Rhodopseudomonas boonkerdii: one gene and its partner. The protein of the gene in region 1 interacts with the protein of each later gene in a pairwise test. Links are inferred from orthologs where the notes say so. Each region holds a gene or a part of one and is shown on either strand. Other genes may lie near its edges. The genes, in order: trhO and rplL.

Region 1 (15,901 bases):
GTGCTCGATACCGGCTTGAACACATTGTGGTCGGCAAACTGGATCCGCCAGAACGGCACCCAGCGCATCACCGGTTCATTCAACAATGCGGCGGTCGGGACGGCCGTTGGTCAGGCCAACGGCATCCAGATTCTCGATCGCTCCAAGCAGGTCATCGTGCTCACAGGCGACGGCGGCTTCAACATGCTGATGGGCGAATTCATGACGGCCGTACAGCACAAGTTGCCGCTCAAGATTATCGTCTACAACAACTCCGCCCTGGGCCTGATCACTCTGGAAGCCGAGAGCGTCGGCCTGGCCCCATTTCGCGAGGCTATCGAATTCCCGAACCCGGATTTCGCCGCCCTCGCGCGCGCCTGTGGCGGTCAGGGCTTTACAGCGAGGCAACCTGGCGAACTCAAGAAAGCCATCGCTGATGCGCTTGCCTGTGATGGCCCGGCGATCGTCGATTGCGTGGTAGCTGCCGACGAGATTCCGAACCTGCCGCATATCGATGTGAACATGATCGGCAATTACGCGCTGGCGAAGATCAAGGAAGCCGTGATGTCGGTCACCGGTTGAACTTTTGCGTCTCTCCCGTCGTGGGGTGAGGCGCCACTGTATCGAGAAAATACGCTTTCTCTCGCCTGCTTATTTTCTCACCGGAAACATTTCAAGCCTGCACAAAGCCCGAGCAATTGCGATCGCATAGAGCGTGAAAGTTGCGAAAAGTTTCGCGATGGCCCGCCAGCACATGATATTTCGAGATGGCACGCTGTTTGCGTAAAAACGGCATCCAAACGGGGATGCCGCCATGCCGCCGAAGCAAGTGCAATTGAGCGTCGCCAATGTCAGCAAAACATTCGCTGGCAAGAATGGTGACGTCACCGTGCTGGACGATCTGTCGTTCAGTATCAATGAAAGCGATTTCGTCAGCATCATCGGGCCTTCCGGCTGCGGCAAGACGACGATCTTCAACATCATTGCCGGCCTGCTCGAGCCCGATAGCGGCACCATCACTTATCGCGGCCAGGAGATCGACAGCCTGCGCGGCCGCGTCGGCTACATGATGCAGAAGGATCTGCTGTTTCCCTGGCGCACCGTGCTGGGCAATGTCCTCCTTGGCCTGGAAACCCGCGGCGTCGATCCGAAAGAAGCCGAAGCCAAGGCGCGCGAATATCTCAAGCAGTTCGGCCTTACCGGCTTCGAGAACGCCTATCCGAAGACGCTATCCGGCGGCATGCGACAGCGCGTGGCGCTGATCCGCACGCTGATCATGGACCCGGATATCCTCCTGTTGGACGAGCCGTTCTCCGCGCTGGACTACCAGACGCGGTTGTATCTGGAAGGCGTGCTCAAGGATGCCGTGCAGACCTACAAGAAGACGGTGATCCTCGTCACCCACGACATCGATGAAGCAGTGGCGCTGTCGAAGCGCGTGGTCGTGCTGTCCGGTCGTCCCGCGCGGGTGAAGGTCGTACATGAGATCGATATCGACGCGACCTCGCCCGTGACCGCGCGCAACGACGCAAATTTCGCGACCTATTTCAAAACGCTTTGTGCCGAACTCGACATCCAGACCGAGAAAACCGCATGACGATGACGATCCAGACCAGTGCGCTTGTTCGCAGCAAGCGTAAAGTCGTGCGCGAGCGTAAACGTGCGACCTTCGACACAACGCTGGGTCGCGCTTTTCTGCAGGTCGCCGCTGTCGCGATTTTCTTTGCGATCTGGGAAGCCGGTGTCCATGCCGGATATATTTCGGCCTTCCTGATGGGATCGCCCAGCGGCATCTTTGCCAGCTTCTATCACAAGATCCTTAGCGGCGAACTGCTGCTGGATTCCTGGTTCACGTTGTTCGAAGCCATTCTGGGGTTCATCATTGGCACGATCTTCGGATCGCTTTTCGGCCTCGCCCTCTGGTATTCCGTCTTCGTCGCCAAACTCGTCGAGCCCTTCATCGTCGCCATCAATTCGGTCCCGAAGATCGCGCTGGCGCCGATCGTAGTGCTATGGTTCGGCACCGGGCTGATCTCCAAGGTGGCGCTCGCCGTCTCGCTCACCGCGCTCGTCGCCCTCATCGCCGCCTATCAGGCTGCGAAGGACGCCGACGTCGATCTGCAGTCGCTCATGATCTCCATGGGCGCAGACAAGCATCAGGTGTTCTTCAAGGCCGTGGTGCCATCGACGCTTCCTGCGATCATCGCCACCTTCCGCATCAATATCGGCTTCGGCCTGGTCGGCGCGGTGGTCGGCGAATTCATCTCCTCGCAACGCGGCCTCGGCCACATGATTTTCACGGCCTCCAGCCTTTACGACCTCAATTCGGTCTGGGTCGGCCTGTTCACGCTGATGATCATGGGCTTCGCGCTCTATTACGTCATCGACGTGATCGAGCGCACCTCGCTGCCCTGGAAGCAGGCAACCACGTCGCATCAGGTCCAGGTCTGAACATCTTTCCCAATTCTTCCCGCCCTCGTTCGCATCACGGAGACGTCCATGTCGTTGTTCAAGCGTATCGCCTGCGCCACCGCGCTGGCAGGATTGCTTTTTGCCTCGCCGGCCTCGGCACAGAACAAAAAGGTGGTGCTCTCGCAGGCCTTCCAGTCGATGCTCTATCTGCCGCTCTATGTCGCCATCAATGAGGGCTTCTTCACCCAGCAGGGTCTCGACCTCACCAAGGAAACCGCGGGATCGCCGACGGTTGCCTTGTCGGCGGTGATCTCCGGCAGTGCGCAATTCTCGATCCACGGGCCGGAATGGACCGCGATCGCGGCCTCCAAGGGAGCGCCGGTGGGCATCATCGCCAATGTCGTCAATGGCGCCGCCGTCTGGCTCGCCGCAGCGCCGGATTTCGATTTCAGGGACATCAAGAGCCTGAAGGGCCAGAAGGTCGTCACCGGCACCATGCCGACCACAAGCACGTCGCTCTTCCTGAAGCTGCTCAAGGAAAACGGCATGGATGGCAAGACCGACGTGGAGATGATCCAGGTCGCCATCGGTACAGAGCCCGGCCCGTTCCTCGCCAAGCAGGCGCCCGTCGCCGTGATGTATGAGCCGGGTCTTGACCAGGTCGTCGCCAAGGGCATGAAGGTCGTGTTTGGCTTCCCGAAGACCTATGGCGCCTATGCGTTCTCGTCGGTGACCGCGCGCAACGACGTCAATCCTGATCTTGCCCAGCGCGTCACCAATGCGATGGAGATGGCGATGCGCTTCATGGCCAAGAACGAGGCCCGCACCGTCGCTATCGCGCAGAAGGAATTCCCGTCGCTGGAGCCGACCGTGGTTGAAGCCGCCGTCAAGCGCATGCTGGCCGATGGGGTCTATCCGCCGAGCGTCGACATCACGGCACCATCGCTCAAAGTGTCGATGGACACCCAGATTGCACTCGGTAATCTCGCAGCACAGCCGGACTACGACAAATTCGTGGTGCGGAAATATATCGAGCCGGCATTGGCGATGAAGTGAGATGAGACGTTAGTTGAAGCACAGCCGATCATAGTTTCCCTCCCTCAAGCGAAGCGCAATGGGGAGGGTGGCGCGTAGCGCCGGGTGGGGTCTATCCTCACGGTAGGACGTCACGCAGGGATAGACCCTACCCGTCTCGAAGCTCGCTGAACGCTTGCTTCGATCCACCCTCCCCATTCGCTTAGCTCCGGGGAGGGATAAGAAAGCAAGCTCTGAGGTTTTTGACGTGACCAACTCGACCAAGACCGAAGCCGGCGTCCTCGACCTGCTGCGCCGGTTCAAATCCAACCCAACCGCTGCCGATCATTATGCGTCCGAGCGGCTTGCGCAGGCCAAAGCGATCGAGCCTGTCCTCAAGGCCTTTGAAGTGCTGCCGTCCGACACCTCCCGCAAGCCGGGGCCACTGTCGGGCATCCCGGTCGCCATCAAGGACATCATCGCGACGGCTGACATGCCGACCACCAATGGCTCGCCGATCTATCGCGACCATGTGCCGGCCGCTGATTCCTGGGTGGTCGAGCGGCTGCGTAATCTCGGCGCCACCATTTTCGGCAAGACCGTCTCCACCGAATTCGCCTGGCGCCATCCCGGCCCGACCACCAATCCGTGGAACAGCAAACACACGCCGGGCGGATCGTCATCGGGCTCCGCTGCCGCCGTTGCCGCCGGCCTCGTCCCGCTCGCACTCGGCACGCAAACGCTGGGTTCCATCATTCGCCCCGCCGCCTTCAATGGCGTCGTCGGCTTCAAGCCCAGCTACGGCGCCATTCCGCGCATCGGCGTCCATCCGCTCAGCCCGTCGCTGGACCATGTCGGCTTCTTTGCGCGGAAGGTCGACGACGTCGCTCTTGCGCTATCCCTGCTGGCCGGCACGAGCGCGAGCGATCTGCATGGGCAACCGGTGCCGGCCTTCGAAGTATCGGTGACACAGGGCCTCCCACCGCTGCCGGCGCCGCGCCTTGCCGTGGTGCATTTCGCTAAATTCGCCAAGGCCGAGAGCGAGCAACAGCAACTGTTCGGCGCATCGATTACGCGCCTGCGATCAGCCGGCGCTGACGTCGACGACCTCGAGCTCAGCGAGCTCGACCATCTCAATTGGGACGCCATCAACACCGTCCTCGCCAGCGAAGCGGCGGTCATCTTCGGCGATCTCGTCGCGCGCCATCCCGAGAAGTCGAGCGAGCATCTCAAGCTGCTGGTGAAGACCGGCAGTGACATCAGTGCAACCGATTATCTCAAGGCAAAGAAACAGCAGCAGGCATTGCGTGACGCGTTCACCGCACGGATGGCGCCCTATGACGCCGTGCTGACCTTACCCGCCACTGGCGAAGCGCCCGAGGGGCTCGACTTCACCGGCGACGCGGCCTTCTGCGCACCCTGGACGCTGATGGGCGTGCCCGCCGTCGCATTGCCGGCGAGCTTCGGCCGCAACGGCCTGCCGCTCGGCCTGCAGGTAGTCGGGCCGTATCGGCAGGATATCCATACGCTCCGCGTGGCGAAATGGATCGAAACCACGCTGGCGTTCCAGATCGGCCTGCCGAAGATCGCGGCCTGAAATCGCCGCTCGGCGGTGCAATAAGCCTTGCACATTCCTCCTGATCGTCAATCATGACTGCTGGCGGATCCGCTCACGCGGCCGCCGGACCAGGCATCCGCGCACAGACTGCGGAGCGAGAAAGAGATCGGGAGACTATGAACGTTCAGGGAAACATCGCCGCGAATCCGTCCGCGGCCCAGGAAGCCGAACACTTCGATGTCATCGTGGTCGGCGCCGGCATTTCCGGCATCGGCGCTGCCTATCATCTCACCAAGCAGAGCCCGGACAAGCGCTTCGCTATCCTTGAGATGAAAGACGGTTTCGGCGGCACCTGGCATACCCATCGTTATCCCGGCATCCGCTCGGACAGCGATCTCCACACCTTCGGCTATCGCTTCAAGCCGTGGACGTCGGCGCCGATCGCCACGGCTGCGGAAATCCTCCGCTACATGGGCGAGGTGATCTCCGAGAACGGCATCGACCGGCACATTCGCTACGGCCACAAGATCCTCAGCGCCAACTGGTCGAATGACGACAAGCTCTGGACGTTGACGGCGACTCGCCTCGATACCGGCGAGATGCTGTCCTTCACCACGCGCTTTCTATGGATGTGCCAGGGCTATTACAATCATGCCAAGGGCTTTACGCCGGACTGGCCGGGCCTGGATCGCTTCAAGGGCACGGTGGTGCATCCGCAGACCTGGCCCGACGATCTCGACCTGTCCGGCAAGCGCGTCGTGGTGATCGGCTCCGGCGCGACGGCGGCGACGGTGGTGCCGGCGATCGCCGATAGATGCGCCGGGGTCACCATGCTGCAGCGCTCGCCAACCTTCTTCATCACCGGCCGCAACGCCAATGCGCTGGCCGAGACCCTGCGCGAACTCGATATCGACGAAACGTGGATCCATGAAATCGTCCGCCGCAAAATCCTGTTCGATCAAGGCGTCTTCACCAAGCGCGCGCAAAACGAACCAGACGTGGTGCGCGATGAGCTTCTGAAAGGCGTGCGCGCCTATCTCGGTGACGACTACGACATCGCCACCCATTTTACGCCACGCTACCGACCGTGGCGCCAGCGCATCGCCTTCATTCCGGACGGCGACCTGTTCCAGAGCGTTCGTACCGGCAAAGCGACCGTCGTCACCGACGAAATCGAGAATTTCGACGAAACCGGAATCACATTGAAATCCGGCAACCGGCTCGACGCCGACGTCGTCGTCACCGCGACCGGATTCGATCTCAATGTGCTCGGCGATATCGCATTCTCCATCGACGACCAGCCGCTCAATTTCGCGGAGACCGTGACCTATCGCGGCATGATGTTCACCGGCGTGCCGAACATGGTGTGGATCTTCGGATACTTCCGGGCCAGTTGGACGTTGCGTGTCGATCTGGTGGCGGATTTCGTATGCCGCCTGCTACGGCATATGGACGAGAAAGGCGCGACCACCGTCACACCCGGGCTGCGGCCCGAGGACACCGACATGCCGCTGCTGCCGTGGATCGACGAACAGGATTTCAACCCTGGTTATATCATGCGAGGGCTGCATCTCTTGCCAAAGCGCGGCGACAAGCCGGAGTGGCAGCACGACCAGAACTACTGGAACGATCGCGACGTGTTCCCGACCATCGATCTCGACGATACGGTGTTCAAATATAGCTAGCAGCGTTTAACTCCTCCCCGCTTGCGGGGAGGAGTTGGCGCGGACGAAGTCCGCGACGGATGAGGTGAAGCCTCCGCAAACGCGGAGCAAGTGGAGAGCCCTCTCACCCGACTTCCACGCGCTTCGCGCGTTGCAGTCGACCTCTCCCCGCAAGCGGGGAGAGGTGAGATAAAAACTTACTTCTTCACCGCACCATCGGGATGGGTGGGATCGACCCACAGCACCGTCTCCGGCTTTTCCACCGGCTCGATGTCGATATTGATCGCTACCGCTTCGCCGTCGCTGCGGCAAAGCACGCATTCCAGCACCTCATCACGGCTGGCATTGATCTCCTGATGAGGCACGTAAGGCGGGACGAAAATGAAATCGCCCGGACCGGCTTCGGCGGTGAACTGCAACCGATCGCCCCAGCGCATACGCGCCTTGCCCTTCACCACATAGATGACGCTTTCGAGATGGCCGTGATGATGCGCGCCGGTCTTGGCGTCCGGCTGGATCGAGACCGTGCCGGCCCACAGCTTCTGCGCTCCGACTCGGGCGAAATTGATCGCTGCGGCGCGGTCCATACCCTTGGTGGAAGGAACGTTGGTGTCGAGCTGATTGGCTGGAATGACGCGGACACCGTCATGCTTCCAGCGATCCGGATCGTGATCATGGGAATGGTCGTGCGAGTGATCGTGCGGATGGGTGTGATCGTGACCGTGACCGGACATGGCAGCGCCTTCTCAATGACGTGACGACAATGCGGCTTTTCGTGCGGCATTGCGCCCCGGAATTCCAGGAACATTCGACTGAGCTGTCGATTATTTCGATGCAACTCAACGAGGCGTGCGAATTCAGGACGAGCCTGGAACTCTCCGCCTCCAGCAACAGGAGTATCTCATGGGCGCCACCACGGACAAAATCAAGGGCCATGCAAACGAAGCGATCGGCAAAGCGAAGCAGGGCATTGGTGAGGTCACCGGGTCCGAGCGCCTGCAGGGCGAAGGCCTGATCCAGGAGGGTAAAGGCCATGCCCAGAAGGCGATGGGGGATGCCAAGCAAATGGCGAAGGACGCCGTCGACAAGGCCTCGGATTTCGCCAACCGCAAGCGATGAACGGGTTTCCGCCGGCAGGACCTGACTTTCTCGCCGGCGACAAAAGACCCACAAGAGCGCCGGCCCTTCGGGCCGGCGTTGTGCGTCTGGAAGATTGGCATACCAGCTCGCTGCAGGGTTTCGCCGCCCAGCATGCTTTGCTACATCCCCCAGCATGTACAAAGTTGCGGCCCTCTATCAATTTGCTGCCCTGCCTGACTTTCGTCAATTGCAGGCGCCCCTGCGCGCGCTATGCGATCTGCTCGGGATCAAGGGCAGCCTGCTACTGGCCAGCGAAGGCATCAATGGCACCGTAGCCGGCAAGGATGCCGAGATCGACGCGCTGGTGCGCGAACTTCAAAGCGGCGTTCTGTTCGGCAACCGGCTCACCAATCTCGAACTGAAGTTCTCCCGCGCCAGTATGATGCCATTCCTGCATATGAAGGTGCGGTCGAAGAAGGAGATCGTCACTCTCGGAGATCCGCTTACCGATCCCACCAAGTGCGTCGGCACCTACGTGGACGCTGCCGACTGGAACACGTTGATCGCTGCTGGGGATACGCTGGTGCTCGACACCCGCAACGCGTTCGAAGTGGCGATGGGGACGTTCGACGGCGCGATCGATCCCCAGATCGCCAGCTTCAGCCAGTTCAAGGATTTCGTCGCGCGCACGCTCGATCCGGCGAAGCACAAGAAGATCGCCATGTTCTGCACCGGTGGCATCCGCTGCGAGAAAGCAAGCTCCTATATGCTCGCCCATGGTTTCGCCGAGGTTTATCATCTCAAGGGCGGAATCCTGCAATATCTCGAGGACATTCCCGAAAGCGAAAGTTTGTGGCGCGGCGACTGTTTCGTGTTCGACCAACGTATCGCGCTCGGTCACGGCCTCAAGGAAAGCCAACCGATCCGCAAAGGCCTGCCGATCAATTCGGAAGATTTTGCACTTACGCGCGAGGCCGCAGATGAATGAGATCGACAGCCTGCGTGAGCGCATCGACTCGATGGAAACACGAATCGCCTATCAGGACGACACCATCGAAACGCTGAATGTGACCATCACCGCACAATGGAAGCAGATCGATATGCTGACACGGCAGGTGACGGCACTTAGCGAACGGCTGGCCGAAGCTGAAACGGCAGTGGGCACTCCCACCAACGAGCGCCCACCGCATTATTGACACCCGACGTCAGGCCGACAGATCGCCCGACAGCCGACGATCGCGCAGTTCCCGCTTCAACACCTTGCCGATGGCGCTGCGTGGAAGAACATCGACCATCACCACATCATTGAGTCGCTGGAATTTACCGAGCCGCTCATTGGCCCACCCCTTGAGCTCTGCGGGATCCACGGATTTACCGGGCCGCAGCACCACGAAAGCCACCGGCGTTTCGCCCCACTCCTCCGACGGCATCGCAACCACCGCCGCTTCGAGCACGGCTTCATGCTGGACAAGCACCGCCTCCAGATCGCTTGGATAGATGTTGAAGCCGCCGGAAATAACCATGTCTTTCTTGCGATCCATCAGCGTCAGGAAACCGTCCTCGTCGAACCGACCCACATCGCCCGTGCGGACATAGAGTTTGCCGGATGCATCGCGCCAGAATGTCTCGGCGGTCTTGCCGGGCTGATTAAGATAGCCCTGCATGATCACCGGAGAATGTCCGACCACCTCACCGATCTCGCCTTGCGCGACGAAATTCCCGTTCTCGTCAATGAGCCGAATATCGTGATCCGGTGCCGGCTGGCCTACGGTGTGCAGCTTGTCCGGATGTTCGTGGGCCAGCAGCATGCAGGTGCCACCACCCTCGGTCATGCCGTAATACTCCGTCAGACCGCCTGGCCAGCGTTTCAGCACATCAGCCTTCAGCGCCGCTGCGAAGGGCGCCGACGTCGAGAACTTCATAACGAAGGACGAGAGGTCGAAGCTGTCGAAGTCCTCGACCGCCATGATGCGGCGATACTGCACCGGCACCAGCATCGCGTGGGTCGCGCGATGCTTCGCACTGAGTTCGAGGAACCCCCGTGCATCGAACTTCTTCATCAGCACGAGCGTGCCGCCGCCCGCGAGCGTCGGATTGAAGCAGACCAACGTGGTGTTGGAATAAAGCGGCGTCGACAGCACGGTGACCGCGTCCGGCCCAAAACCGAGCGGATCGAGCTGGCCGTATTGCCGCCAGCGCATCCACATCGTGTGCACGATGCCTTTCGGCGTTCCCGTCGTACCCGAGGAATAGATGATATTGAATACCCATTCCGGGTCGATCGTGACCGGCTGAGGCCTGCTGCCCTCGGGGGCGAGCCACGCTTCGAACGCCTTTCCAGCTTTGCCGCCATCGAGCGCCACACGCTGGATAGCCGGATCGACATCTGCCGTGGCAAAGCTGTCCGCGGTCGAATTATCCATGAACAGGATCTTTGCAGCCGCATCCTTCACCATCGCGGCGAAATCGGACGGCGTGGACGACGGTGCCAGCGGCGCCACAGCGACACCGGCACGCAGCGCGCCCAGGAAGGTGGCCGCGTATTCGATCGACGAGAGTGCGCAGATCGAAATCACGTCCTGCGGTTTCAGTCCGCTCGCTTGAAGCGACGCGGCGACGCGATCGATCAGCGCGTTGAAATCGGCATAGTTGATCGCGCGGTCGGGATCAATGACAGCTGTCTTCTGCGGCACCCGCTCGGCGGTGTTCCGGACCAGCGCGTCGAGCGTGACGAATTCGAGCATATGTTTCCTCGTTTCTTGTTTTGTCTTGTCCTTCGAGGGGGGACTCGAAGGATGGCAAAGCGGGCGATCCCGCCTATATTCGCCGCACGTCGCCATGCCGACGGACCGGATCATACCCGATCGGACCTCCGCGAAAAGAGCCTTCGTGACACAGCAGACCTCCAAGATATCAGCGCCGGTTGCGCCTGTTCATCCCCAGTCTTTCACGGCTCATGGCATCATCGTGCATGACAACTATGCCTGGCTGAAGGATGCCAACTGGCAGGAGGTGCTGCGCGATCCCTCGGTGCTGAAGCCGGAGATCCGCACCTATCTGGAGGCCGAGAACGCCTATACCGAGAGCCTGCTCGGCGGCACCGACGCGCTGCAGAAAAAGCTCGTCGCCGAAATGCGCGGCCGTATCAAAGAGGACGATTCATCGGTGCCCTCGCCTGACGGCCAGTGGTCTTATCTGCGTAAATTTCGTGAGGGAGGACAACACGAACTGTTTGGCCGCACACCGCGCGACGGCGGCGAGGCCCAGATCATCCTCGACGGCGATGCCCTCGCCAGGGACCGGGAATACTTCAAGTTCGGTGAGGCCAGACATTCGCCGGATCACACGCTGGAGGCCTGGTCTGCCGACATCAAAGGCTCCGAATATTTCACGATCCGCGTCCGCGACTGGGCTACGGGCGAGGATCTCGATGATCGCGTGGAAGAGACAGATGGCGGCGTGGTATGGACGCTCGACTCGAAAGCGTTCTTCTATGTGAGGCTCGACGACAATCATCGCCCGATGCAGGTCTGGTTGCATCGCCTCGGCAGCAGGCAAGTCGACGACAAGCTCGTCTTCGAGGAGCAGGACTCCGGCTGGTTTACGCATATTCATGAAAGCGCCAGCGGTCGCTTCTGCGTGATCGCCGGAGGCGATCATGAGACGTCCGAGCAGCAGATCATCGACCTTGCTACCCCGGACGCGCCGCCACGCCTCGTCGCGAAGCGCGAGGAAGGTGTGCAATACTCGCTGGCAGATCGCGGCGACCAGCTTTTCATTCTCACCAATGCCGACGACGCCATCGACTTCAAGATCGTCACTGCGCCGATCTCAGCGCCGGAGCGCGCCAACTGGAAGGATCTGATCCCTTATCGGGAGGGCATTTATCTCATCGATATGGAGCTCTATGCCAACCACCTGATCCGGCTGGAGCGCGCCAACGCGCTGCCGTCGATCGTGATCCGCGAGCTTGTGACCGGTGAAGAGCATGCCATCGCCTTCGACGAAGCCGCCTATTCGCTCGACACACTCGGTGGCTATGAATTCGACACCACCAATCTGCGGTTTGCCTATTCGTCGATGACGACCCCGTCGGAAGTCTATGACTACGACATGGTGACACGCACCCGCGTGCTGCGGAAGCGGCAGGAGATTCCGTCGGGCCATAATCCGGCTGACTATGTCACCACCCGAATCATGGCGAAAGCTGACGATGGCGCGGAGGTGCCGGTGTCGATCCTGCACCGCAAGAATTTCGTGCAGGATGGTAAGGCGCCGCTGCTGCTCTATGGTTACGGCTCCTACGGCATGGCGATGCCGGCCTCGTTCTCGGCCAACCGTCTGTCCCTGGTCGATCGCGGTTTCGTCTATGCCATCGCCCATATCCGCGGCGGCGCCGACAAAGGCTGGAGCTGGTACCTCGATGGCAAGCGCGACAAGAAGACAAACTCGTTTGATGACTTTGCAGCATCTGCGCGCGCCCTGATCGCAGCGAAATACACGTCGGAGAAAAATATTGTCGGCCATGGAGGCAGTGCTGGCGGCATGTTGATGGGGGCAGTCGCCAACCGATCCGGCGAACTGTTCTCCGGCCTCGTCGCCGAAGTGCCTTTTGTCGACGTGCTCAACACCATGCTCGACGACACACTGCCGCTGACGCCGCCGGAATGGCCGGAATGGGGCAACCCGATCGAGAGCGCCGAGGACTTCAGGACGATCCTGTCCTATTCGCCCTATGATCAGGTGGCGGCAAGAGCCTATCCGAAAATCCTTGCGATGGGCGGCCTCACCGATCCCCGCGTCACCTATTGGGAGCCGGCAAAATGGATCGCGCGTCTGCGCGCGACGATGACGGGAGGCGGGCCAGTGCTGCTGCGCACGAATATGGGTGCCGGACACGGCGGCGCGTCGGGACGCTTTGACCGGCTGGATGAGATCGCAATCGTTTATGCGTTTGCGCTGTGGAGCGTAGGGATGGCGGAGGGCGCGTAAACTCTTCCCCTCATTCTGAGGGCCAGAGATCAATGCTCCGGCCGCGTCAGCTCGATCAACTCTGCGGCGCCCTTGTCCAGCAAATCAAGCCCGACCGCGCGTCCCAGTTCGCGCGGACGATCGGCAGGCCCCATGCGCGTCACTTCGATGAAACGTTCACCGGTCTCGTCCAGCACCGATGCCGTCAGGCTCATCTCGCCACCATTGATCACCGCATAGCCGGCGATGGGCGAATTGCAGTGACCGTTGAGCACCCACAGCACCTCGCGCTCAGCATCGCAGGCAAGGTGTGCGGCAGGGTCGTCGATCAGTGACAGATAGCGGCGCGTTACCCAGTCATTCGTCGCGCATTCAACAGCGACGATGCCCTGCCCGGCCGCGGGCAGCATTTCCTGCGGCGAGAAATCGCGCACGATACGACTGGCGAGTCCGACCCGTTCAAGCCCCGAGCGTGCCATGATCAAGGCATCGGCCGGTCCGACCTCCCCACCACCTGGGAGGCGCTGCATTTCGCCATTGTCGAGTTTTCGCACGCGCGTATCGGCGGCGCCGCGGAAATGGATGACCTCGACCTCGGGAAACAGCCGACGCAGATAGGCAGCGCGGCGCACGGCATTGGTGCCGATCTTGAAACCCCTGCCGTGTGAGCGCGTGAATTCCTCGAGTGTCAATCCAGGACGCAGCACAAGCGAATCCGTTGGCGGATCGCGCACGAGCGTGGCGCCGATGACGAGGCCGGGCGTGTCTTCATTGCCCGGCATGTCCTTCAACGAATGCATTGCAGCGTGCAGCTCGCCCGCACGCACGGCATCGCGGATTTCGCCGACAAAGGCGCCCCCCTTGCCACCATGGCGCAGCAGATTGCTGGTCTGATCGCGATCACCTACCGGATCAAATTTGACGATCTCGACGGCGAGTTCGGGCGCGGCCACATTCAGGCGGCGCGCGATCTCTTCCGTCTGCGCGAGCGCCATCGTGCTCTTGCGGGTGCCGATGCGCATCTGATCCGTCACGTCTCACGCTCCATTGTCATGGGCGCAGACAATAAAGCCAGCGCATGCAAGGGGCAATGCGCTGGCCCTACGTCGCCACGACGCGCTTCGGCACCACCAGATTGACCAGGACGGCCACCACAACATTCGCCACCAGCGCGATCAGGCCGATATAGACCGTCGCCTGGAAGCCGCCGACCGAGAGCAGATGCAACGGCTTGAGGCCGTCGATCCAGGTCAGATAGGTGCCGCCAAACAGGCCAACCATCCAGCCTGCGAGCAGTGCTGGCGCGGTGAACCAGCCGGTGAACAGCCCGAAGATCAGCGCCGGCAGCGTCTGCAGGATCCACAGGCCACCGAGAAGTTGCAGATCCAATGCAAATTGTGTCGGCAGATAGATGATTGCCAGCAGCGCACCGACCTTGACCGCCAGTGAAGCGAGCTTGGCCACCGTGGCTTCGCCGGCCGTGTCGATCTGCGGGTTGACATAAGCCTTCCAGAAATTACGCGTGAACAGATTGGCCGCGCCGATGCTCATGACCGCTGCGGGCACCAGAGCTCCGATCGCGATCGCCGCAAAGGCGAAGCCGGCGAACCAGCTCGGGAACAGCGTCTGGAACAGCGCCGGCACCACGTCATTGTTGCTGCCGAGTTTGAGCTGTGCCGCATGGCCCATATAGCCCAGCAGCGCGAGCAGGCCGAGCATCAGCGTATACGCGGGAAGCAGCACGGCATTCTTACGGATGGTGGTCGCGCTCCTGCTGGCGAAGATGCCGGTCAGCGTGTGCGGATACATAAAGGCCGCAAGCGCCGAACCGAGCGCCAAGGTCGCATAGGCGAAATACTGGTTCGCCCCCAGCAGAATGTTGCCGCTACCCTTGGCCTTGAACGCTTCATCGGCCGCATGGAACACGTTGGCGTAGCCACCGAGCTTGCCGGGAATGACCGAGATCGCCGCGATCACCGCGATATAGATCATGATGTCCTTGACGAAGGCGATCAGTGCCGGAGCGCGCAAGCCTGACGAATAAGTGTAGAGCGCGAGCACAATGAAGGCCGCGATCAGCGGCATTTCGCCTTCGAAGCCGAGTGCCTTCACCGCAGCGGCCATGCCGATGAGCTGCAGAGCGATGTACGGCATGGTCGCGACCACGCCCGTGATGGCGACGGCAGCCTCCAGCGTACGCGATCCATAACGACCATGCACCACGTCAGCGGCAGTGACATAGCCGTTGTCCTTGGCGACCTGCCAAAGCTTCGGCATCACCACGAAGACGAAGGGATAGACGAGAATCGTATAAGGGAGCGCAAAGAAGCCATAGGCACCGACGGAGTAGACCAGCGCCGGGACGGCGATCACCGTATAGGCCGTGTAGAAATCGCCGCCGACCAGAAACCAGGTGATCCAGGTGCCGAACTGGCGACCGCCGAGGCCCCATTCGTCGAGACTCGCCAGCGTCTTGGGACGCTTCCAGTGCGAGGCAACAAAACCCATCACGGTGACGAGGGCGAAGAAGAATAGAAAGACGGCCAACGCCGGAACGTCGAGATCAGTCTTCATTGGGGTAGGTCCGGTAAGCGAGCCAAGTCAGGAAAGCGGTCACCGGCACCCAGGCGAGCTGATACCAGTAGAAGAAGGGAAAGCCGAACAGCACCGGGTCATGGAAATTGTAGAATGGGACCCAGAGCAGTCCGACGAACGGAATCAACAACAGCCACAAACAATGGCGGCTCATGGCGGGCTCCTCTCGAAAACGGGCAGCGCCGATGCCACGATTATTTTACGGCGCAGAATTTTCGGGGGTGTAGGAGCACAGCCATGGCGTGTAAACACGACTTCGCCGCAGGGCTGCCATTCGCGTGGCAGACCCGATTCCCGGGAACTTTTGCGTGATCAGCAATCGGAAGAACTGTCGTCACCTGGTTTGACCCGGTGCCCCGGTGACCCAGTAACGCCGAAGGCTCTAGGTGTACGATCGCCCGGTCAAGCCGGGCGATAACAGCCACCAAGCAAGCAGGCTTCAGCGTGCGCCAAATGTGATGTCGCCGAACAGCGCCTTTTGAGTCGAAGGCTGCGAACGCCAGTACTGCGGCGGCGCCTGTACCTGACCACCGAGTTCGGCCGCTGCGTGCCAAGGCCAACGCGGATCGTAGAGAACACCGCGGGCAATCGCGATGAAATCTGCCTTGCCCGCCGCGAGGATCTCCTC
Region 2 (15,826 bases), 2.4 Mb from region 1 along the record:
GAGCTTCTTGCCGGCTTCAAGCACCACCTTGCCGGTGTCGGCATCAATGAGGTCGTTGACAGTCGAATAGCCGCGGAAGCGCGACGGATCGAACGGCACGCGCCAGCCGCCGTCCTTGATCTTCTTGTAGATGATCTTCTGGTAGAAGGTCGACAGAATCTCTTCGCCGTCGAGACCCAGGGCATACATCAGCGACGTCACCGGAATCTTGCGGCGACGGTCGATACGCGCATAGACGATGTCCTTGGCGTCGAATTCGATATCGAGCCAGGAGCCGCGATACGGGATCACGCGGGCCGCGAACAGCAGCTTGCCCGACGAGTGGGTCTTGCCCTTGTCGTGATCGAAGAACACGCCCGGCGAACGGTGCATCTGCGAGACGATGACGCGCTCGGTACCGTTGACGACGAAGGTGCCGTTCATGGTCATGAGCGGGATGTCGCCCATGTAGACGTCCTGCTCCTTGATGTCCTTGACGGACTTGGCGCCGGTTTCCTCGTCGATATCGAACACGATCAGGCGCAGCGTCACCTTCAGCGGCGCCGCATAGGTCATGCCGCGCTGGCGGCACTCGTCCACGTCATATTTGGGCGGCTCGAATTCGTAGCGGACGAATTCGAGCATCGAGGTGCCGGCGAAATCCGAGATCGGAAACACCGAACGGAAAACAGCCTGGAGGCCTTCGTCGAGCCGACCGCCCGCAGGCTCGTCGACCATCAGGAACTGGTCGTAGGACGCCTTCTGAACCTCGATGAGGTTCGGCATCTCGGCGACTTCCTTGATGTGACCGAAGAACTTGCGAACGCGCTTGCGACCGGTGAACGTCTGCTGACCCATCGTGGCCTCTCATTGCGTCGCCCGGGACGGGCGAACCTTCCAGAGCACGGCTGCCGCCGCCTCCGGGTTGAATTCTGTGTCGAACGCGCTCTGGAAATCCGGCACTCGATCAGGAACAAATTCCCCAAATCGAACATTCAGACCACCGAACGCAAAACAACGCGCGTGATGCCCTGCTGCATCTCGCCCGTCTGAAACCCGTCTATGATACGGACCAAAAGCCCGAAATTGCCCTGTCTCCCAACGGCTTAGGATAGAACGTCGCCGTTCTCGCCGTCAAACCGCGCTTTCGTGCTGCCGTCCCGATATGGGGCGACGATCATGGAGATTCGAGGGTCGTACCACCGCATCCCCACACTTTCTTGTGTACGGCCTGGTGGCCGCACCCGGTTCCCGGTCCAGAGGACGGCCGCGTGGTCGCCCTCCGTCCGAAGAACGGCCTTCGGCCGCTCTTCGGGGGAACCCTAAGGTCTTACTTGAGTTCGACCTTGGCGCCAGCCTTCTCGAGCTGAGCCTTGATCTTCTCGGCTTCGTCCTTGGCAACGCCTTCCTTGAGGGGCTTCGGCGCGCCTTCGACCAGGTCCTTGGCTTCCTTGAGGCCGAGACCGGTGATCGCACGGACTTCCTTGATGACTTCGATCTTCTTGTCGCCGGCCGAAGCCAGGACGATCGTGAAGTCGGTCTTTTCTTCAGCTGCGGCAGCACCGCCACCACCAGCGCCCGGAGCAGCGGCAACAGCCACGGCAGCGGCAGCCGACACGCCCCACTTCTCTTCGAGCAGCTTGGCGAGTTCGGCGGCTTCGAGCACGGTGAGGCTCGAGAGGTCGTCAACGATCTTATTGAGGTCAGCCATTGTCTATATCCTTAAGCGTATTTGGTTCGAACCAGTTTGATTGCGAAGGGCGTCAGGCCGCTTCGCTCTTTGAGGCATAAGCCTGAACGACGCGCGCGACCTTGGCCGCGGGCGCAGTCGACAGCTGAGCGATCTTGGTCGCCGGCGCCACGAGGAGGCCAACGAGTTTGCCGCGCAGTTCGTCGAGGGACGGCAGCGAGGCGAGAGCCTTGACGCTGTCGACATTCAGGACGGTCTTACCCATCGAGCCGCCAAGAATGACGAACTTATCGTTCGCCTTGGCAAATTCGACGGCAACCTTCGGTGCAGCTACCGGATCGTCCGAAGTGGCGATCACGGTCGGGCCCTTCAGCAGGGAACCGATGGCAACAACATCCGTGCCTTCAAGAGCAATTTTGGCGAGACGGTTTTTCGAGACCTTCACCGAGGCACCCGCCTGCTTCATCTGCTTACGCAGGGTCTGCATCTGGGCAACGGTGAGGCCGGAATAATGGGCAACGATCGCAACGCCGGTGGTCTTGAAGACCCCATTCAGCGATTCGACCGCGTCCTTCTTTGCCGCTCTTTCCACAGCAAGCTCTCTCCGGTTGGCGGCCTCTAGCTTGATGAAGCCGCCGGTTGATATCCAACCGCCCCACCTGAGATGACCTTGAGACTTGAGTCTCCAGACACGCCGGGCGAGACGATCATGATAGCCTGCCCTCCCGAACCTGAGCTGCGAGCAGCCAAAGCGCGGGGTGTCGAGGTTCGAACCAAATACGCTGTCAGCCGCATGGCGGCGTTAAGCGGAGTCAGTCTTCACCCATCTATGCTGGCTTGAGGATTAAGCCGTTGATCAAACGAATGTTTGTCGCTGGCGCCAGCAGTCTCGGACAGGATTCGAGATCATTGATCGGCCACGATCAGCCGGTCATTGACCCCTGTCCGCTTTCGTCAAAACCGGGCCGCGGCTCCCGTGCCCTTCGAGCGATCCGTGCGGATGGCCTGAAAGGAATGGTCTCCTAGATACCGGTTTGTCGGAATGCGAACACGGACGCGCCAGCGCAAGCCAGCCCATCCGGAAGCGGCTGTTTAACGAGTCTTTCCCGGCTTGCCAAGGGGGAAGTGCCGGACTGGCATCATTTTTGCCGGGGAACCTGCGGCAGCGCAGCCAGGCGCTGCCGCAGTCGCTTCCGCCCTACCCCTTCGGGCAAGCCGCGCCCGCGTCCACCCACGCCTTGATCAATTCGCCGAACTGCTTCTGCGTACCCGGCGCCGGGGTGCGGTTGCCACCGGGTTTCCAGCCCCAGCCGACCAGCTCGTCCTCCGCCATGTGATGAACCAACGCCGCAAGGTCCTTGCCGCCGTTGCGCTCCTTGTCCTTGATCTGCACGCAGATCTGACCGAGCGTCTTACCCTGCCAGGCCATCTCGGCCGGCGCCAGCGACCACTTCGCGTTGCCGGGGACATTGGCGGCGTCGAAGTTGTTTTCATGGTGGCAGGTCGTGCAAGCGAGACCGCTGGCCGCGCCCATGCCGCCCTCGCCGCGCACCACCAGCGGAATGTGCGGACGCATGCGGTCGGTCTGCGTCGGACGATCGCCGGCCGGGTGGCAATTGAGGCAGCGCGGCGACTGGATCACCTTGCCGGCCTCGTTGAAGAGCGCCACGGCGCGCTCGTTCTTGTTCTTGATCCTGGCGAAGGCCGAGACTGGCTGCAGCGTTTTCGGATTGCTGACCGCTGCATCGGCCTCGTTCGTGCCAAACTGCGCGACGGAAAGAATCCCAGCAGACATTCCGCCGGCGACCAGCGCCAGCAGTGCGTATTTCACGATCTGCTTCATGCCGCGGCTCCCGGCACGATTGGCAGTTGCCGTGGACGTCCCACACCGAGCTTCGCCATCGCATTGGCGACAGCGGGCCCGAGCGGCGGCACACCGGGCTCACCGACGCCCGTCGGCTTCTCGGTGGACTTCACGATCACCACCTCGACCTCCGGCATCTCGTTGATGCGCAGTGAGCGATAGGTGTCGAAATTGCCGGCTACCGGCGCACCGGCATCGAGTGTCTGCTCGGCATAGAGGATGTGGCCGAGCGCAAAGCCGATGCCACCTTCCATCTGCGCGCGGATGATGTCGGGATTGACGGCCACGCCGCAGTCCACCGCACACCAGACCTTGTGCACCTTCGGCCCTTCTTCGGTCATCGACAGTTCGACCACCTGCGCGACGAAGCTGTTGAAGCTCTCGACCACGGCGACGCCGCGGGCGCGGCCTGCCGGGACCTTGTAATTCTTCCAGTCGGCGAGTTCGGCCACAGCCTTCAGCACGCCGGCATGACGCGGCTTCTTGCCGAGCAGTTCGAGCCGGCCTTCGACAGGGTCCTTGCCTGCGGCTTCAAGCAGTTCATCGACAAACGCTTCGACCGCATAGCCGGTGTGAGTGTGCCCCACCGAGCGCCACCACAGCACGGGGACGCCGACATCGACCTGATGCATGTCGCAGCGGAAGTTGGCGACCTCATAGGGAATGTCGTTGGAGCCTTCGTAGGATGTCGGATCGAGCCCGTCCTTGAACATCACGGCCTCAAAAAACGAGCCCTTCATGATCGACTGCGAAACGATCGTATCGCTCCACGCCTCGATCTTGCCGTCGCGCACGGCGCCGCGCATGCGATGGACACTGTAAGGCCGATAGTAACCACCGCGCATATCGTCCTCGCGGGTCCAGACCAGCTTGATCGGCTTGCCCGGCCCGATCGCCTTGGCGACTTCGGCCATCTCGATCGCCTGATGCGTGGATTGCTGCGCGCGGCGCCCAAAACTGCCGCCAGCCAGAACCACGTCGATCTTGATCTTGTCCACCGGCAAGCCGAACGCCTTCGAGAAAGCCATGTGGTCGGGCGTCGGGAACTGGCAGCCATAGCGCGCATAGACGCTTTGACCGTCCCACTTCAGATAGCCGTTGAGCGGCTCCATGGCGGCATGGGCGAGATAGGGAAAGACATATTCGGTTTCGATCACGCGGCCGCCTTTGGCAATCGCCTCCTCGAACTTGCCTTCGGCACGCACCAGCTTGCCCGGCGTTTTCGACAACGTGCGAAACTGCTGCAGCAATTCGGCGCTGCCGCGCTTCTCGGCCTTGCTGTCGTCCCACACGATCTTCAGCGCCTCGCGCCCCATCTTCGCCGGCCAGAAACCTTTGGCATAGACGGCAACGCCGGTCGGCACCTGCTTCACATCGACCACGCCCGGCACGGCTTTCGCCGCCGTCGCATCGAACGATTTCACCGTGCCGCCGAATTTCGGCGAGCGCGCCACGACAACCGTCAGCATGTCGGGTTCGTTGATATCGAGCGTATAGAACGCCTTGCCGTCACTCTTGTCAGCGCTGTCGAGGCGCTTCACTACGCCTTCCTTACCGATGAACTTGAAGTTCGCGGGATCTTTCAGCTTGGGATCCGCCGGCACCGGCATGGTCATCGCCTTGTCGGCGAATTCACCGAACCGGCCTTCCTTGCCGGACGCATGCTTGAGCACGCCGTTCTCGACAGTGATTTCACCGGCCGGCACCTGCCAGATATCAGCCGCCGCCGCGATCAGCATCTGCCGCGCAGCAGCGCCGACCTGCCGCATCTGCAGGTAGGCATTGGCGATGGCGGTGGAGCCGCCGGTCCCCTGCAAACCGAATGCAAGGTTCTTGTAGAGCTCCGGATTGGACGGCGCATGATCGGCGCGCATCTGCGACCAGTCGGCATCGAGCTCTTCGGCAACGAGTGTCGCAAAGCCGGTAAACGGCCCCTGCCCGAACTCGATCTGTTTGCACAACACGGTCACCGTGCTGTCCGGCTTGATGATCAGAAACGTATTCGGCGCGATATTGACCTTCGGCTGCGCCGCAGCCTGGGCGAACAACTTGTCGGCGCGTGCTACATAGGCGCCAATGACGAGGCCGGCACCAGCCTTCAGCAGCGTGCGGCGCGACAGTTTGGTGTCGTGAACGGTCATGGCTCAGCCCTCCAGCGATTTCGCGGCACTATGGATCGCAGCGCGGATGCGGACATAGGTGGCGCAACGGCAGATGTTGCCGTTCATCGCCAGATCGATGTCTTCATCGGATGGCTTCGGATTGAGACTGAGCAGGGCAGCCGCACTCATGACCTGACCGGACTGACAATAGCCGCACTGCGGCACGTCATGGGCGCCCCATGCCGCCTGCACTGCCTTGCCCTCCTTGCTGTTCAGGCCTTCGATGGTGGTGACTTCACCCGAGCCCACGGCCGAGACGGGCATCGAGCAGGAACGGATCGGCTGGCCGTCGAGATAGACGGTACAGGCACCGCATTGCGCAACGCCGCAGCCATATTTGGTCCCGGTCAGCCCGGCGCCGTCACGAATTGCCCATAGGAGTGGGGTGTCGGGGGCGACGTCGATCTGACGCGACTCCCCGTTGATCTTGAGGGTGAACGCAGCCATCGCTGTTGTCCTGTGTCGTCGAATGTACGCCTACATTCGAGTGGTTCTAATTCGAACCCGACACATACAACCGCATTACGGAAGCCAGAACTCAATTATTTTTGTACCGCCCGGGAACGAAAGTCTCTTGCGCGCGTTCCCGCGGCCCTTTTGGCGCAACGGGGAAGCGCCGCCCGTTGCGTTGCGCTTACTTCAGCAGAGGACATTCGCTTTGAGCCGCCGGCCTGAAAGCGTCCTCACCGGGGACAGATGACAGATATTTGTAATAGTCCCACGGCGCTCGGGACTCCGATGGCGATTTAACCTGAAACAAGTGCATGTCGCGCAACACGCGGCCGTCCTTCCGGATTTTGACGTCCTTGCTCATGAAGTCATTGACCGGCATCGAACGCATGGCGTCGGCCACGGCCGGTCCGGCGATTGATCCGGCCGCCTTCACCGACTTCAGATAGTGCGTCACCGCGCTGTAGACGCCGGCCTGATTCATGTTCGGCTTTTTCTTCGCCGCAGCCTCGAATCGCCGCGAAAAATCGCGGGTCGCATCATCCATGTCCCAATAAAATGCCTCGGCGATGATAATCCCCTGAGATGCCTTGAGGCCCAGGCCATGAACGGTATTGATGAGAAGAAGCAGACCTCCGATACGCTGCCCCCCCTCGACGATCCCGAATTCGCCCGCCTGCTTGATCGTGTTCAAGGCGTCGTCGCCGGAATTGGCGAGCCCGATGATCTTCGCTCCGGATCCCTGCGCCTGCAGAAGGAACGAGGAGAAGTCCGCTGTCCCGAGCGGATGCCTCACGCGGCCCAGCACCTTTCCGCCCAATGCCTCAATCGCCGTCGATGCGTCCCGCTCGAGCGCATGGCCGAACGCATAATTGCTGGTGATGAAGAACCAGGTATCCGCTCCCGATTTCGCCATCGCCCGCGGCAGCGTATTGGCAAGCGCATAAGTGTCGTAGGTCCAGTGAAAGCCGAACGGTGAACAGGCTTTCCCCGTCAGATCCGACGTCGCCGGGCCGGAAAACATCGCGATCTTCTGCTTGTCCTTCACAATGTCCTGAATGACCAATGCAGCGGCGGATGTCCCGCCATCGACGATTGCGCTGACGTCGTCCACGTCGATCCATCGGCGCGTCACAGCTGCTGCGATGTCGGTCTTGTTCTGGTGATCGGCGGAGAGAAGCTCGATACGGCGCCCGAGAACGCTGCCGCCGAAGTCCTCGATCGCAAGGCGCGCAGCGATCACAGATCCCAACCCGGTTACGTCCGCCGTACTTCCCGACTGATCGTTCAGGACAGCGATGCGAAGGGGCGCCTCTTCGGCATGAATGCCACCCGACATCTCGAGCAGCAACAGAAGCGGAAGCGCAAATCGCAGCAACGGAGACCTTGACCTCAGCATTCCATCATTCCCTCGATGAACATCGTTGTTCTGCCCTCGCCTGTCGATCGCCGGGCGATGCGCGTGGCGCATCGATCGAGCGGCTTCCACCTGCGAGGACGTGAGACGGGTGACCGCACGACGAGCGGCCGGATGCATAGGTGACAAAACAGATGTCCAGAAGCTTGAACGTTATTGGATAATTCTGCACAGTTGGACGCCATGCCATTCAAAGCGGCACGCTGCGCTTGCATCCGCTGCGACCGAGGTCTTAAGCTCCGCGCATGCCAATCCAGGACTCCATCCCTCGCGGTTTGAAGCTGAACGATCTCGGTGGCATTGAAGTGGTCGCCGGACGCTATCGCGACCATGTTCTGCCCCGCCACAGCCACGACGGGCTGATGCTATCGCTCTTGGGAGACGGCGTGCAGAGACTGCACTATCGCGGCGTAACGCATGCGGCCGATGCGGGAAAGATCGTTGCCGTCCCGCCGAACGAAGTGCACGCGGCAGAGCCCGGGATCGAAGATGGGTGGTACTACCACACAATCACCATTCCGTCGATCTTGCTCGAACAACACCACCCCGGCGGATCGCGCTTTCTCTGCGATACGATCATCTCGGACGAGCGCACGAGGCAAACGCTTCAGCTTCTGTTTCGCAGCTTCAACGGGCCATCCGCGCTGCGACAGGAGGAAGCCCTGCTGGCCGTGCTGGACGACTTTCTGACACGCCACGCGCGTCTTCCGCAGCAATCGTCGTATAAGCCGACCGAACTGCGCGCAGTCGAGATATGCAAGGCCTATCTCGCTGCGCATCTCGACCGCAATGTGACACTGAACGATCTTGTGGAAGCCGCGCGCATCGACCGTTTTCTGCTTGTTCGCTGCTTCACGCATATCGTCGGCATCCCTCCGCATGCGTGGCATATGCAAAGACGCCTTCATAAGAGCCTCGAGCTGCTCTCCAAGGGGCAATGCGTCGCGGATGTCGCCTCCGCCACCGGTTTCGCCGATCAAGCGCATCTGACACGCGCATTCAAGCGCGTGACCGGGATCACTCCCGGTCGATACCGGAAGGATCACATCGGCCTTCAGTCACAGCGGGCGACCAACCAGTCGCACTTTGCTTGGCCGCTCTACGGACTGTGAGACATCGGCTATGGCAGAAGCGCCGTATCGATGACGCCGAACGGCCCCGTCATGCAATCCGGATCGCGCGGCTGGTCGGAAATCCGTGGAGACCATTGCTTCCAAATGCCATCGCATTCGACCGATAGGGATCGCCCGATACGACGATGAGGATGTCCTCGGCCCGCGCGACGATCGGCACCAGACGGTTGGGATCGTCGCTTTCGGCAAAATGAGCAGCCGCGAGACCGTCCTCATGGAGCTGCACAAGGCTCCTGCGTCCCGGAACAGTGTTGGACCACTTGCCGATATAGGTTTCGAACTTCCACGCCGGAATCCGGGCGTGTCGATAGAGCCGTTCCCGAAGATCCTCGATGGAGCTGCCGGCCTTCGCCAGGGTTTTTGCGACCATGGGGCTTATTGCCAGCAGCGGACGAGAGGTGCCGGGCGCAAGACCGGCGGTAAAGCAGAGCTCCCAACAACTCTGGCGGATCAGACCGTCAGCGAGATAGAGCGAAATGTCCTCGGGATCACGGCCATAGATCGATCCCACCACCGTATCTCCGGTAAACCGGCCGACGGTCACCGCATTGGTGCCTTTCACAAAACCCTGGCGTTCGGCGAATGTCGTCCACCCCAGTTTTTCGACTTCGGCCTCGTGCTCGGCCAGCACCACGCGCGCGGAATGTCCGAATGTGCACTTGTCGCCTTCGCCCGGACGTAGGCCGACCACGTTACGAAGAAACAGCCGCAAGAAACGCCCGACGGTAGTGTTGGCCCGCGTCCCCTCGCGCATGGCGCCGTTCGCACAGTTGAAGCCGAGGGAGCCGATGAGCAGTCCGCTGAGCACGATCAAGGGATCGCCCCCCGTGGTGTCGCCACTATGTTCGACGCCATATGCGGGGCTGGCCATGACTTCGGCGATCGCCACCAGGACCGGCATGTAAGCCGGGGCGCATCCGGCCATGACCCCATTCACCGCCACGTTCCGGACGGTGACGGCGGCCCCCGATGGCTGCACGCAACCGATGATGCGATCCGGCGGATCCGCCGCACAAGCCAGGAACTGGTCCACCGCTTCCCTGGTCGGCGGGACGATCGGCAAACCGTCGGACCATCCCCTGTCGTGATAGATCTCGTTGATCTCGAAGAAGTCGCCGGTCGCCACGATGGCCGATGGCGCGTACACTTTGGCTGCGCGCCCTTGCGGCGCTGGCGGCCTTGTCAGGCACGCAGTCACCGCCTGCGCGGTGTGTGTCATCACCATGTCGTGCAGCTCGTCGTCGCTCAGACTGTCGACATATCCCGGCATTTCCACCACCGGGAGCCAGGCACAGCCGAGCCCCGGCGACACCGCGCGCGCCTGCCCCGCAAATCCCTCGCATACGAGCGATGCCGTCGGGATACCTGCCCTTTCGATCGCCGCGCTGGCTCTGATGACTGCGGGCGTGCAGGCGCCGCAGCAGCCGATCCCCGAGATGACGACATCCACACCATGTTCAGCAAGCCTGGCCGGCAATTCGGCAAGCACCTGGTGATCGTGAGCACCAAGTGTGTTGCCGAACTTCTCGAAGCCGACGAACGTCGCGTCGGGAAAAGTCTTGCCGAGAGATTCCTGAAGCAGCGCAAAGATCTCATCGCCGCGAAACAGATAGTCCCACACGAATCCGATACGACATCCTGCAAGACTTGCGGGTCGCTCGGCCGGCGAGAACGTCGGGACACACGGTTCGCCGCCTGGCCATACGGTGTGATAAAGCACAGTTGTCGCCATCCGATGTTTTTCCTTGCTCGACAGAACTTGCAAGGATCATGGGGGCGAACGTCGCCTGCGTATTGAACGATCTTGGATAATCCGGCCCGGAATCGGACCTTGGGGTGGCAGGAGCGAGGCCGACCGACGCATACGAATGGGAACGAGATGACGGGACCGCGCGACGCGTAATCCGGATGACGCGTCAGACGCCGACCTTGTACGGCAGCCCCTTCCCTGCATAAAAAGCATCGAGATTCGCGATCACGCAGTCCTGCATCGCCGCGTGTGAATCCTGTGTGTGGCCGCCGATATGCGGCGTCAGCACGACATTCGGGAATGCGGTGAGTGCGTCGGGCGCATGCGGCTCCTTCTCGAACACGTCGAGGCCGGCACCGGCGATGGTCTTGTCGGTCAGCGCCTGCACCAGCGCCGCCTGATCGATCACCGAACCGCGCGAGATATTTACCACATAGCCATTCGGACCGAGCTTCTTCAGCATATCGGCATCGATGATATGCTGCGTCTCCTTGCCGGCGCGCACCGCGATCATCAGCACGTCGCACCATTCGACCAGCGCGGCGAGGTCCGGCTCGTAGCGATACGGCAGCTCGTCATACTTCGTGCGGTTGGTATAGGCGACGTCGCATTCGAACGCCGCGACGCGCGAAGCGATCTTGCGGCCGATCTCGCCCATGCCATAGACGCCGACCTTGCGGCCGGGATTGCCCGGCTGCGGCGCCATCAGCGGCGACGGCTTGCGATCCGACCAGCCGCCCGCGCGCACATACTGATCCGCTGGGATGACGCGCCGCGTCACCGCCAGCATCAGCGTCAGCGCGAGATCGGCGACGGACGCCGCATTGGCGCCGGGGCTGTTGCCGACCACGATCTTGCGCGCGGCAGCCGCATTGAAGTCCACGCCGTCATAGCCGGTGCCGTAACAGATGATGGCGCCCAGCGCCGGCATCATGTCCATCACTTCGCCCGGCAAAAGCTGTCCGCCGGCGGTGATCATCGCGCGCACATCTTTCAGCTCATCTGCCGAGAATACGTCCAGCGGTGGCTTGCCGCCGGCATCGAGAAGATCGAAACGCTGGCCGATGCGCACCATCTGGGCCTTGGGAAAACGCGAATAGATCAGGACCTTCTCGACCATTTGCTTATTCCTGTGCAGACAAAACACGAAAGACAAAAGAAAGGGCGGGATCGGTTGCCCGATCCCGCCCTGGTTCCATGCAAGCCTCGTTCCGGCTTAGCTGAGCACGGTGTTCGGCTCAACCTTGATGCCGACGCCCATGGTCGAGGACACGGCCACGCGCTGCACATAGGTGCCCTTGGCGCCAGCCGGCTTCGCCTTCACGACAGCGTCGGCGAGAGCCTTGATGTTCTCGACCAGCTTCTCGGCACCGAACGAGGCCTTGCCGACGCCCGCCTGGATGATGCCAGCCTTTTCGACGCGGAACTCGACCGAACCGCCCTTGGCGCCCTTGACGGCGCCGGTGACGTCCATGGTCACGGTGCCGATCTTCGGGTTCGGCATCATGCCGCGCGGACCGAGCACCTTACCGAGACGGCCGACCAGCGGCATCATGTCGGGGGTGGCGATACAACGGTCGAAATTGATTTCGCCGTTCTGCACCTTCTCGGCCAGGTCTTCCGCACCGACCACGTCGGCGCCGGCAGCCTTGGCTTCCTCGGCCTTGGGACCGCGAGCGAACACGCCGACGCGGAGCGTACGGCCGGTGCCGTTCGGCAGGGTGACGACGCCGCGGACCATCTGGTCGGCGTGGCGCGGATCGACGCCGAGATTCATCGAGACCTCGATGGTCTCGTCGAACTTCGCCTTGGCGCGTTCCTTCACCATCTTGATCGCTTCGTCGATCGTGTAGAGCTTCTCGCGATCAACGCCTTCGCGAATAGCCTTCAAACGCTTTCCGATTGCCATGACCGCTTACCCCTGAACCTGCAGACCCATCGAACGGGCAGAGCCCTCGACCATGCGCATGGCCGATTCGACGGAATCACAATTGAGATCCTTCATCTTCTTCTCGGCGATCTCGCGCACCTGGGCGGAGGTCACCTTGCCGGCAACGTCACGGCCCGGCGCCTTCGAGCCGGACTGGATCTTCGCTGCCTGCTTGAGGAAGTAGGACATCGGAGGGGTCTTCATCTCGAAGGTGAACGAACGATCCGCATAGATCGTGATCACCACCGGAATCGGGGTGTTCTTTTCTTCCTTCTGCGTCTGCGCGTTGAACGCCTTGCAGAATTCCATGATGTTGAGGCCGCGCTGACCAAGCGCGGGACCGATCGGTGGCGACGGGTTGGCCGCACCGGCCGGCACCTGAAGCTTCAGGTATCCGGTCACTTTCTTTGCCATTGTACACTCCTGTTGTGCCGGCGGATGCCGGCGGTTTCAGGTTTCGTGGTGCGGTTCAAGTGCGGTTGGCGACCGCCCTCTCCTCCCACGACCTATTCTGTTCTTGTCCCGGGCGCGATGCAGCGCAGAACCGGGACCGTCCCAGTCTCTTAAGGTCCCGGCTCAGCGAAGCAGCACTCCGTGCTGCATCGCATCCGGGACACCTAAACGATCAGACCTTCTCGACCTGACCGAATTCCAGTTCGACCGGCGTTGCGCGGCCGAAGATCGACACCGCGACCTTCACACGCGAACGCGCATCGTCGACTTCTTCCACCACGCCGGAGAACGACGCGAACGGACCGTCGGCGACCTTGACGTTCTCGCCGACTTCGAACGACACCGAGGTTTTCGGACGCTCCACGCCTTCCTGCACCTGATGCAGGATGCGCATCGCTTCCGCCTCCGAGATAGGCATCGGCTTGTTTTCTGCGCCGAGGAAACCCGTCACCTTCGGCGTATTCTTGATGAGGTGGAAGGCCTCGTCGGTGAGCTGCATCTTCACCAGGACATAGCCGGGGAAGAATTTGCGCTCGGCTTCCATCTTGCGGCCGCGGCGCACTTCCGTGACCTTCTCGGTCGGGACCAGCACCTGCTCAAACAGGTCTTCCACGCCACGCTGCTTCGCCTGCTCCTTGATGGATTCGGCGACCTTCTTCTCGAAGTTCGAATAGGCGTGAACGATGTACCAGCGCATGCTCATAATTCAGGTCCGATTTAGCGAATGCCGAGCAAGAAAGTCACAAGCAGGCGAATGATCTGATCTGCCGCGAAGAAGAACACCGACGCGAGCGCCACCATGATGAACACCATGATGGTGGTGATGGTCGTCTCGCGACGCGAAGGCCACGTGACCTTGTTGGTCTCGGTGCGCACTTCCTGCAGGAATTTGAACGGGCTCATCGCCATCGTTATGTGATCCGCATCCGTCGTCAGACGATTGAATAGGTTTCAGGAATCCGAACAGCCCTCTTGCGCCCGATCCATTGTCAAAGCGAACTTTGCCAAGGATGAGCCGCCAAGCGAGCTCGTTTGTCTGGAGATCGAAGCCGCGTCGGAAGTCCGTCAACCGGGCCGACAGCGAGTGGCGCTTTGTAGGGCGGCGGCAGGAAAAGGTCAAGAACTCCAATGGGCCCGAAGGAAACCGGGCGGCCCTCGTCCACCGTCATGGCCGGGTTTGTCCCGACCATACAAGTCTTTGATTTAATTTGGAAAAGACATGGACACGTGGGACATGTGCGCTAGCGGCGATTGGTCACCAGTGCCCGGACATGACGGACCACGTGATCGGCTACGATGGCATGCCCTTCCGCGGTTGGGTGCACCGCCCCGCTATACATGGCCGCATAGACCGGCTGCAGGATGTCGAACTGGGTGAAGCCGGTCGCATGGACGTTGGCGGTCAGGAACGCGTCATTGGGGGTCCGGAACAGGCGCCAGCGCGACGCATAGGGCAGATAGGCTGCCGGCGAGTAGGGCGTGAATTCTTCCTTGCCGAACCAGCGCCGCGGCATCGCCATGGCCTCGCCATCCGCCTGCGGCCGTTTCGGATCCCGGGCGCAAAGGCCGCGCCGGGTGAATTCCGGCTGGTGGTCGGTGATCAGCCGGAAGCCGGTCCCTGCCCCCGTTGCCAGCACCGGACAACTGCCCGACCGTGCATTGGTGATGCAAGCGGTGCGCGCGAAGAAATCGTTCAGGAAACTCACCGTCTCGGCCAGCCGCTCGCGTGACAGCGCCAGCTTCTTGTGGACGTCGAGGCCGAGCGTCGGCAGCGCGCCGCACATGGCGCCGGTCTCGTCGAACTGGATCGGCTCATAGGCGGTCTGCAGCACGTTCGCAGGCTGCACGCCGAACCCGTCGCGCAACGCATCGCGCAGCGCCACCATGCGCTCGTCAAGCTGCTCCATATAGGCGCGCGACACCTGCGGCGAAAACCGGATCTGCTTGCCGAGCAGACTTGCGATCGGCGCGAGGTCGCCCGCGGTTTCGGTCATCGCATAGACCATCAGCGGCGAGAAGCCGACATCGTTGCCGCCGATTGACAGCAGCAGCGTATCGATCGGCCGCTTGCGCTCCGAAGGCGCGCACCAGGCCTTGGAAACCGGCGTATTCGCCACCTGCACGCTGCCGCTCGCATAGGTCGGCAGGTTATAGGTTGCGCGCTGGGTGCGGCCTTGCGGACTCCTGCAGATCAGGTCGGCGAGCTGATCGAGCTGCGAGCGCACCATGGGGTTGCCCGCGCCCTCGCGCGACTTCTTCTCGAGAAAGAGTCCTTCGGTGATTTCGGCGCCCGTGCAGGCCAGGCTGACCAGCGTCACCGAGCGATGCGGATTTTCCATCGCCATCTGCAGGCCGACGCGGAACGGATAGCCGTATTGCGAGCGATGGCAGTCGGGGCTGAGCCAGCGTGGATTGGCGGCATTGAACGCCTTTTCGAATTGCGCCGAAGCCAGCGGGAAATACAGCTCCTGCTCTTCGTCGGACAGTTTCCGCCGCGGCAGGTTCTTGTAGTCGAAGCTTCCGGCCGGAGCAGCGGGCGTCAGTTTCTGCTGGGATTTGGCCGTGCTGCGCGTCGCCATTTCCTCGCGCAGCAGGGTCGGATCGTAGACCATCTCGCGCACGGCGCTGAATGTCACCGGAACGTCCGGATTGCTCTCGCCCGAAGCGAAGGAATCGCCGAGCGCGACGATGAACAGATCCTCCACGGCGACGAGTTCGTTCAGCATCCGCCCGCCGGGCAATGCCACCTGCACCGTCGCGCCGGAGAGATTGCGATCGACCGAGAACGGCAGACGATTGATCTTCAGCGGCGAGGCGCAGGATTGCGTGCGGGTTTCGGCCTTGCTGCCGGGGCGGCGCGGCGTCCAGCTCCAGGCGCAATCGCCCGCGCCGGCTTCGGCGATCCGGTCGGGGGTCAAACGGATCACCACCGTATGCGCATCCGGCAACACATAGTCTTCCTTCGCGGTGCCCCACGAATAGCGGCGATCGCAGGACG

The links.
Region 2: the proteins of trhO (region 1) and rplL interact in binary tests that used the Escherichia coli proteins (3 or more experiments, as listed by UniProt). The link is inferred for Rhodopseudomonas boonkerdii from one-to-one orthologs.

Annotation. Positions count from the first base shown.
Region 1 is NZ_CP036537.1:1,262,515-1,278,415, reverse strand. The notes cover bases 7,047-9,797. They hold trhO (oxygen-dependent tRNA uridine(34) hydroxylase TrhO), read left to right. Parts: upstream 7,047-7,900; coding sequence 7,901-8,695; downstream 8,696-9,797. Other genes in these bases: E0H22_RS05890 (class I adenylate-forming enzyme family protein), read right to left, coding at 8,913-9,797; E0H22_RS05895 (SlyX family protein), read left to right, coding at 8,688-8,903; E0H22_RS05905 (CsbD family protein), read left to right, coding at 7,531-7,746; E0H22_RS05910 (cupin domain-containing protein), read right to left, coding at 7,047-7,361. Outside these bases: E0H22_RS05940 (thiamine pyrophosphate-dependent enzyme), read left to right, coding at 1-561; E0H22_RS05935 (ABC transporter ATP-binding protein), read left to right, coding at 794-1,576; E0H22_RS05930 (ABC transporter permease), read left to right, coding at 1,573-2,430; E0H22_RS05925 (ABC transporter substrate-binding protein), read left to right, coding at 2,479-3,447; E0H22_RS05920 (amidase), read left to right, coding at 3,674-5,002; E0H22_RS05915 (flavin-containing monooxygenase), read left to right, coding at 5,140-6,648; more of E0H22_RS05910, read right to left, coding at 6,825-7,046; more of E0H22_RS05890, read right to left, coding at 9,798-10,451; E0H22_RS05885 (S9 family peptidase), read left to right, coding at 10,597-12,699; hemC (hydroxymethylbilane synthase), read right to left, coding at 12,729-13,700; monocarboxylate uptake permease MctP, read right to left, coding at 13,780-15,252; E0H22_RS05870 (DUF3311 domain-containing protein), read right to left, coding at 15,242-15,427; E0H22_RS05865 (NADH:flavin oxidoreductase/NADH oxidase), read right to left, coding at 15,713-15,901. UniProt on the Escherichia coli protein: Catalyzes oxygen-dependent 5-hydroxyuridine (ho5U) modification at position 34 in tRNAs, the first step in 5-carboxymethoxyuridine (cmo5U) biosynthesis.
Region 2 is NZ_CP036537.1:3,697,425-3,713,250, forward strand. The notes cover bases 1-2,676. They hold rplL (50S ribosomal protein L7/L12), read right to left. Parts: upstream 1,691-2,676; coding sequence 1,310-1,690; downstream 1-1,309. Other genes in these bases: rpoB (DNA-directed RNA polymerase subunit beta), read right to left, coding at 1-837; rplJ (50S ribosomal protein L10), read right to left, coding at 1,743-2,261. Outside these bases: E0H22_RS16995 (Isoquinoline 1-oxidoreductase subunit), read right to left, coding at 2,868-3,464; E0H22_RS17000 (xanthine dehydrogenase family protein molybdopterin-binding subunit), read right to left, coding at 3,509-5,674; E0H22_RS17005 ((2Fe-2S)-binding protein), read right to left, coding at 5,678-6,142; E0H22_RS17010 (ABC transporter substrate-binding protein), read right to left, coding at 6,330-7,544; E0H22_RS17015 (helix-turn-helix transcriptional regulator), read left to right, coding at 7,808-8,674; E0H22_RS17020 (UGSC family (seleno)protein), read right to left, coding at 8,724-10,316; E0H22_RS17025 (2-hydroxyacid dehydrogenase), read right to left, coding at 10,612-11,565; rplA (50S ribosomal protein L1), read right to left, coding at 11,662-12,354; rplK (50S ribosomal protein L11), read right to left, coding at 12,361-12,789; transcription termination/antitermination protein NusG, read right to left, coding at 13,001-13,531; preprotein translocase subunit SecE, read right to left, coding at 13,546-13,737; E0H22_RS17050 (hypothetical protein), read right to left, coding at 14,070-15,826. UniProt on the Escherichia coli protein: The binding site for several of the GTPase factors involved in protein synthesis (IF-2, EF-Tu, EF-G and RF3). Is thus essential for accurate translation.